Regions from separate parts of the Streptomyces sp. SGAir0957 genome, predicted to be linked through region 1. Evidence: riboswitches for the same ligand, from Rfam matches in the RefSeq annotation. Region 1 holds a riboswitch; the other holds the start of a gene.

Region 1 (4,065 bases):
CAGCTTCTTCGCGAAGTCCTGCTTGGCGAGGATGATGCCGCCGCGCGGGCCGCCGAGCGTCTTGTGCGTCGTGGAGGTGACCACGTCGGCGTGCGGGACCGGGTTCGGGTGGAGCCCGGCCGCGACGAGGCCCGCGAAGTGCGCCATGTCGACCCAGAGGTACGCCTCGACCTCGTCGGCGATGCGGCGGAACTCGGCGAAGTCCAGCTGGCGCGGGTACGCCGACCAGCCCGCGATGATCACCTTCGGGCGGTGCTCCTTGGCGAGCCGCTCGACCTCGGCCATGTCGACCAGGCCGTTGTCGTCGACGTGGTACGGGACCACGTTGAACTGCTTGCCGGAGAAGTTCAGGCGCATACCGTGCGTGAGGTGGCCGCCGTGCGCCAGGTCCAGGCCGAGGATCGTGTCGCCGGGCTTGGCGAGCGCGAAGAGGGCCGCCTGGTTCGCGGAGGCGCCCGAGTGGGGCTGCACGTTGGCGTACTCGGCGCCGAACAGCTCCTTGACCCGGTCGATCGCGATCTGCTCGGTGACGTCGACGTGCTCGCAGCCGCCGTAGTAGCGGCGGCCCGGGTAGCCCTCCGCGTACTTGTTGGTGAGGACCGAGCCCTGCGCCTCCATGACGGCGACCGGGGCGAAGTTCTCCGACGCGATCATTTCGAGCGTCGACTGCTGGCGGTGCAGCTCGGCGTCGAGGGCCTGCGCGACCTCGGGGTCGAGCGCGTGCAGGGACTCGTTCAGTACGGACTTGTCGGTCATCGTGGTCAGCTCCCGGAGAACGCGGTGTATTCGTCGGCGGTGAGCAGGTCCTTCGGCTCCTCGGAGACGCGGACCTTGAACAGCCAGCCGCCCTCGAAGGGGGCCGAGTTCACCAGGGACGGGTCGTCGACGACGTCCGGGTTGGCCTCGGTGACCTCACCCGACACGGGGGAGTACAGGTCGGAGACCGACTTGGTGGACTCCAGCTCGCCGCAGGTCTCGCCCGCGGTGATGGTGTCGCCGACCTCGGGGAGCTGGACGAAGACGATGTCACCGAGCGCGTTGGCCGCGTGCTCCGTGATGCCGACCGTGGCGACGCCGTCCTCGACGGCCGACAGCCACTCGTGCTCCTTGCTGTAACGCAGCTGCTGGGGGTTGTTGCTCATGAGACGAATTCTCCTGTACGCGGGAGGGTGCGGGTGACGGTGGGGCGAGCGGTCGGCGAGTGAAGAAGCCCTGCTCGTTGCTTCTGGCGCTTGTAGTACTACTTCTGGCGCTTGTAGAACGGCAGCGCCACGACCTCGTACGGCTCGTGCGTACCACGGATGTCCACGCCCACGCCCGGCGTGCCCGGCCCGGCGTGCGCGGCGTCCACGTACGCCATGGCGATCGGCTTGCCCAGGGTCGGGGACGGGGCGCCGGAGGTGACCTCGCCGATCACCTGTCCCTCGCGCACCACCGACATGCCCGCGCGCGGGACGCGACGGCCCTCGGCGACCAGGCCGACGAGCTTGCGGGGCGGCGCCGTCTCGGCGCGCTCGGCGGCGGCGGAGAGCGCCTCGCGTCCCACGAAGTCGCCCTCCTTCTCGAACTTCACGACCCGGCCGAGCCCCGCGTCGAACGGCGTCAGCTCCGTGGTCAGCTCGTGCCCGTACAGCGGCATGCCCGCCTCCAGGCGCAGCGTGTCGCGGCAGGAGAGGCCGCACGGGATCAGGCCGAGCTCGGCGCCCGCGGCGGTCAGCGCCTGCCACAGCTTCTCCGCGTCGGCGGGGGCGACGAACAGCTCGAAGCCGTCCTCGCCGGTGTAGCCGGTGCGCGCGATGAGCGCCTGGACGCCCGCGACGGTGCCGGGGAGGCCCGCGTAGTACTTGAGCCCGTCGAGGTCGGCGTCCGTGACGGACTTCACGATGGCGGGGGAGTGCGGGCCCTGCACGGCGAGCAGCGCGTAGGCGTCGCGGTCGTCGCGGACCTCGGCGTCGAAGCCCTCGGCGCGCTCGCTGAGGGCGTCGAGGACGATCTGCGCGTTGCCCGCGTTGGCGACGACCATGTACTCGGTGTCCGCGAGGCGGTAGACGATCAGGTCGTCGAGGATGCCGCCGTCGGCCTGGCAGATCATGGTGTAGCGGGCGCGGCCGACACCGACCGTGGCGATGTTGCCGACGAGCGCGTAGCCCAGCAGCTCGGCCGCCTGCGGCCCGGTCACGGTGATCTCGCCCATGTGGGACAGGTCGAAGAGCCCGGCCCTGGTCCGTACGGCGTTGTGCTCGTCGCGCTCGCTGCCGTAGCGCAGCGGCATGTCCCAGCCGGCGAAGTCGGTCATGGTGGCGCCCAGCGAGCGGTGCAGGGCGTCGAGCGCGGTCGTGCGGGGCGTCTGCGGGGTATCGGTCATGGCGTGCTCCCGGGCGTGGACGGCGGTGGCGAGGGGTCCCCCGTGGCGGAGGCCCTCCCCATCTGTCATCGGAACCTGAGAGGTTCGCCGCGACCCCGCGTACGTGAGGTCATGGCTTGCACCTTGGGTGGGGCCGCCGTACGTCTGGGGGCGGCCCGCTTTTCAGATGTGCCTCGCCCGCGCGGTACGGGGCCTGAGAGATTCAAGGGAGGAACTTGCTCCTTCGGCGTCCGGGTACCTGTTCTTCCCGATGGCCTGACGGCCTGGTGGTCCCGGAACTCTCCCGCGCGGATTCAAGCGGCCGGTATGCGGTTGTGTGGGTCTGGCGCGCACATCATCGCACGACCGCGGAACAGGGAAACCCGGCGCCAGGCATTACCTTCTCTTTACACTTGCCGGGCAGACACGGCGTGACCGGAACGGGGAGGACGATCACGGTGCGGATCCCGCGACAGCGCACGGTCCGGGACCTACGCGGGCGGAGCGGCAGGACACCGCGGCGCATCCGGTTCGCGGCGGGTGACCTTGTCGTGCTCTCCGGTCTCCCGGGCAGCGGCAAGTCCACGCTGATGCGCCGGGCCGTCAGGGTCGTCCGCGTCGACTCCCAGGACACCCGGGAGCGCTGGGCCGCCCGCCTGCCGCGCTCCGTGCCCTACGTCCTGTACCGCCCGCTGGTCCGCGTCGCCCACTATCTGGGCCTGCGGCGGGCGATGCGCTCGGGGGCCAGCGTCGTCGTGCACGACTGCGGCACCCAGGCGTGGGTGCGCCGCTGGGTGATCAGAGCGGCCCGGCGCCGCGGCGCCGCCGTCCACCTGGTCCTCCTCGACGTGCCGCCCACCCTCGCCCTCGAAGGCCAGCTGGCGCGCGGCCGAGGCGTCTCCCGGTACGCCTTCGCCCGCCACCGCCGGGCCGTCGGCGCCCTCGTGACGTCGACGGAGCGCGGCGAACTGCCCACCGGCATCGAGTCGGCGGTGCTCCTGGACCGGGCCGCGACGGACGCCCTCGGCGGAATCACCTTCCGCAAGTAACCCCCGCCGGGGCAGGCGTTATCGTCGGCGGCTATGGAACACCCGGCATTTCACGAGGACGCGCGCTTCCACGAGGAGGCCCACCCCCACCCCCAGCCCACGCGGAGCTGGCCGGCCAACGAGCTGGAGGAGGTCCTCGCCGCCGCGCTCGGCGTCGAAGGGGCGGGCGCGCGCATCGTCGAGGTCCTCGGCCGCAGCCCGGTCTGGATACCCCTGCCGCAGGGCGGCTCGGCCGAGAGCCGCGACCTCGACCTGCCGACCCTCGAACTGGGAGGCCAGGCGTATGTGCCGGTCTTCAGCTCGGAGGAGCAGTTCATGCAGGTCACCGGCGGCCGGATGAGCTGCACGGTGGCCCCGGCCGTCGAGTTCGCGCGCGGGCTTCCCGCCCAGGTCGGCATCGCCCTGAACCCGGACGGCGCCGTCGGCATACCGCTGCCGCCGCCCGCCGTCGCCGAACTGGCCCGCGGCGGCCGCACCCCGCTCGACGGCCCCTCCACCGGCGGCCGCGTCGTGCTCTCCGAGCCGGACTGGCAGGACGATCCGGTCGACTTCCTGGCCGCCGTGCGCGAGGAGTTCGACGCGGCCGGCACCGTGCTCAGCGCCCACCGCTGCCTCGCCGTCGTCGAGGACGCCGCACCCTCGCTGTTCATCGGCGTCCAGCTCACCCAGTGG
Region 2 (4,065 bases), 4.1 Mb from region 1:
CGTCCAGCGCCTCCACGTCGCCCTCGACGCCGAACGCGCCCCAGACGATGTGCAGCTGGCTACGGGTGGTGGTCTCGTCGCAGGCCACGGAGACGAGATCGGCGTCGACCTGGCGCAGGTTGACCCCGCGCTCGCGCGCGGCCCGCACCACCTGAGCGGCCTGACCCGGCACCCGTACGGTCACGGTGTCGAAGTAGGTGCCGTGCACGACCTCGACGCCGCCCGCCGTCAGACCGGCGGCCAGGAGGGTGGCGTAGCGGTGGGTGCGCTGCGCGATGGAGCGCAGGCCGTCCGGGCCGTGGTAGACGGCGTACATGCCGGCCATGACGGCGAGCAGTACCTGTGCCGTACAGATGTTGCTCGTGGCCTTCTCGCGGCGGATGTGCTGCTCACGCGTCTGCAGGGCGAGGCGGTACGCCTTGTTGCCGTCGGCGTCCACGGAGACACCCACGAGCCGGCCCGGCAGGGACCGCGCGAACTTCTCCCGTACGGCCATGTAACCGGCGTGCGGGCCGCCGAAGCCCATCGGGACGCCGAACCGCTGGGTCGTGCCGACGGCGATGTCGGCGCCCAGCTCGCCGGGCGAGGTCAGCAGCGTGAGGGCGAGCAGGTCGGCGGCGACGGTGACGATGGCGCCGAGCTCGTGCGCCTGGTCGATGACGGGCTTGATGTCGCGCACGGCTCCGGAGGCGCCCGGGTACTGGACGAGCACGCCGACGACACCGCGCTCCGCGACCTCGGCGGGGATGCCGTCGCTGAGGTCGGCGACGACGATCTCGACGCCCGTCGGTTCGGCCCGGGTCTGTATCACGGCGGTGGTCTGCGGAAGCGCGTCGGCGTCCACCACGTAGACACCGTCCTTGACCTTGCCGATGCGCCGCGACAGGGCCATGGCCTCGGCGGCGGCCGTGCCCTCGTCGAGCAGCGAGGCGCCGGAGGTCGGCAGGCCGGTCAGCTCCGCGACCATCGTCTGGAAGTTGAGCAGCGCCTCCAGGCGGCCCTGCGAGATCTCCGGCTGGTACGGCGTGTAGGCCGTGTACCAGGACGGGTTCTCCATGACGTTGCGCAGGATGACGGGCGGGGTGAACGTGCCGTAGTAGCCGAGGCCGATCATCGAGCCGAGCACCTGGTTGCGGTCGGCGAGGGAGCGCAGCTCGGCGAGGACCTCGGCCTCGGTCCGGGCGGCGGGCAGCTCCAGCGCCTCGGCGCTCTTGATCACGTCCGGCACGGCGGCGGCGGTCAGCTCGTCGAGCGAGCCGTAGCCGACCTGCGCGAGCATCTTGGCCTGCGCGGCGTCATCCGGACCGATGTGGCGCTGCTCGAAGGGGATGCCCTGTTCGAGCGCGGAGAGCGGAGTGCGGTTGGCGGTCATTGCGGAGGCCTCCTGGTCACTACGACCTGCGAGGGGCACCACGGCGCGGGTGCCCGGACGGCCTCCCCCTCTGTCATCTCAACCTGAGAGCTTCACCGGCCCGCCCCGCACGATCACGGAGCACACCGGCTTTCACCGTCGGTGAGGGTGGGAGACGCGCCCCCGCCCTGCTTTCCAGAGTGACCTCGTCCGTGCGGTACGTGGGCCTGAGAGATTCCGGGGAGGATTTGCTCCTTCGGCGCCTCCGACCTCGGTCGGAGACTCTCCCGCACAGGGTCAGCAGCCGCTTGCCAGCGTACCAGCGGCAGTATGACCGCAGCCCCCGAGTGGCCGCCTTGCCCGATGTGCTCTTTCGTAGTGCTTACCACCGATTTCGTAGCGCTTACGGACCTGTTCGTCGTCGCCGCTCGAGCGAGTCTGTAGCGTTTCCCGACGAGTCGCGACCTGCTGGAGGGCCCGTGCAGACCGACATCGATCCGCGCACCTTGATCGGCCGCAAAGCGTTCGACCGGACCGGAGCCAAGATCGGCACGATCGACGAGGTCTACCTCGACGACGCCACCGGCATCCCGGAATGGGCCGCGATACGCACCGGTCTCTTCAGCCGCGACGCCTTCATCCCCCTGGCGCCCAGCCGACTCGTCGACGGCACCCTGCGTGTCCCCTTCGACCGCGCCCTGATCAAGGACTCCCCCGACTTCGGCGTGGGCCGCCACCTCTCCCCCCAGCAGGAACTGCAGCTCTACCACCACTACGGCCTGGACACGACGGTCCCGGCCCCGCCGGACACGGAGTTCGGCACCATCGCGGGCAAAGAGACCGAACGCCCCTAGCACCCTCAACGCCCCTGGCGCCCCCGGGGACAGCGGCCCGGCCCCTGCCGCCGACTCCCCCGGCGCACCCCTGGGCGGCTGGTCGGGCGGCCTCACCCCTGTACGCCCGGGCGCCGCCCCGCCTCCCCAGCGGCTCTCACCGCACCGCAGCCGCGCACCGGCCCGCCGGGCTTTGCTGCCTCTTTCAGCGAAGATCGGCCTGGGCCACTCCCGCTCAGTGCGCTCCCCGCACCTCGGCCCCCTCCGCCTCCTCCGCCCGCTCCACCAGCGGCAGCGGTTCCGTCGGCTCCAGTTGCGGGTCGTCGACCAGGAACGTCCTGACCCGGCCGGGGACCGCCTCGTACGGGGTCTCGAAGCGGACCGTGACCCGCCCGAGGCCGCTCCCCTGGACCCAGCCGGGGCCGTACTCCGCGTGCCGCACGTCGTGGCCCGCCATGTAGCGCCGCTCGGCCGACGCGGCCGGGGCCTCCACGGGCTCGGGCCGCTCCTCAGGCGCCTCCACCGCGTCCTGCGCGCCGCCCCGGACCTCCTCCTCGGCGGCAGCCGCCTGCGCGAACAGATCCTCCTGCGTGAAGTCGGCGAGGCCGCTCACCCCGACCCCGAGCAGGCGCACACCGCCCGTCGTGTCCACGGCCTCCAGGAGGCGCGCGGCAGCCTCCCGCACCACCCCGGGGTCGTCCGTGGGCCCCCGCAGCGTCTCGGAGCGCGTCAGCGTCGAGAAGTCGTAGCGGCGCACCTTCAGGACGACGGTCCGGCCCGAGCGCCCGGCCGCCCGCAGCCGCTCCACGCACCGGTCCGCGAGCCGCTGGACCTCGCCCCGCACCCTCACCCGCTCGTGGATGTCCACGTCGTAGGTGTCCTCGACCGACACCGATTTGGAGTCCCGCTCGGCGACCACGGGCCGCTCGTCATGGGCCAGCGCCATCGCGTACAGATGCGCCCCGTGCGACTTCCCGAGCAGCCGCACCAGCTCGTCCTCGCCCGCCTCGGCGATCTCCGCGACGGTGAGGATCCCGGCCCGGCGCAGATGGTCCCCGGTGGCGGGCCCGACGCCGGGCAGGATCCGTACGGACTTCGGGCCGAGCAGTGCCCGCTCGGTCCCGGGCCGTATCAGCACGAGCCCGTCCGGTTTGGCCTCCTCGGAGGCGATCTTCGCCAGCATCTTGGACGCGGCGAGCCCGACCGATCCGGTCAGTCCGGTGACCCGGCGGATGTCCGCGCGCAGCCGCACCCCCACGGCCTCGGCGGACGCTTCGTCCCAGGCCACCTCACCGGCCTCCAGGTCGACGAACGCCTCGTCCAGGCTCAGGGGCTCCACCAGCGGCGAAAGCTCCCGCAGCAGCCCCATCACCTGCTCGCTGATCTCCCGGTACAACCGGAACCGGGGCACCAGGTACGCGGCGTGCGGGGCGAGCCGGCGCGCCTGCCCCATCGGCATCGCCGAGTGCACCCCGAACTTCCGGGCCTCGTACGACGCGGTGGCCACGACCCCGCGTGGCCCGAGCCCGCCCACGACGACCGCTTTCCCGCGCAGGCTCGGCTTGGCCGCCTGTTCCGCCGAGGCGTAGAAGGCGTCCATGTCGAGATGCAGGATCGTCGGCGCGGCTCTCACATCACCGATGCTGCCCTACGCCACTGACAACGCGGGCGCAGGCACGTCACACGGCCCGGTTGCGCCGCCTCGCCAGCTCGTCCGCCGGGTTGTTCCCGACCAGCGTCTCGCCCGTGTCCACCCGCTCCCCGTGCAGCTGCGAAAGGGCGCGGTCCACGTCCCGCCAGACCACGCCCACCGCGATGCCGAAGATCCCCTGCCCGCCCTGGAGCAACTCGTGCACCTCGGCGGGCGACGTGCACTCGTAG

What was found. Region 1 has a riboswitch for glycine ahead of gcvT (glycine cleavage system aminomethyltransferase GcvT). Riboswitches for the same ligand answer to the same signal wherever they lie in the genome.
Region 2: another riboswitch for glycine. It lies ahead of gcvP (aminomethyl-transferring glycine dehydrogenase); the one in region 1 lies ahead of gcvT (glycine cleavage system aminomethyltransferase GcvT).

The regions. Positions count from the first base shown of each region.
Region 1 is NZ_CP027293.1:2,862,564-2,866,628, reverse strand. It holds gene glyA (serine hydroxymethyltransferase) at 1-756, opposite strand, end outside; gene gcvH (glycine cleavage system protein GcvH) at 762-1,142, opposite strand; gene gcvT (glycine cleavage system aminomethyltransferase GcvT) at 1,241-2,365, opposite strand; glycine riboswitch at 2,538-2,661, opposite strand; gene C1N81_RS17705 (AAA family ATPase) at 2,776-3,393, shown strand; gene C1N81_RS17700 (enhanced serine sensitivity protein SseB) at 3,427-4,065, shown strand, end outside.
Region 2 is NZ_CP027293.1:7,004,017-7,008,081, reverse strand. It holds gene gcvP (aminomethyl-transferring glycine dehydrogenase) at 1-1,372, opposite strand, end outside; glycine riboswitch at 1,557-1,651, opposite strand; gene C1N81_RS36595 (PRC-barrel domain-containing protein) at 1,831-2,205, shown strand; gene C1N81_RS36590 (DNA polymerase IV) at 2,420-3,817, opposite strand; gene C1N81_RS36585 (MerR family transcriptional regulator) at 3,864-4,065, opposite strand, start outside.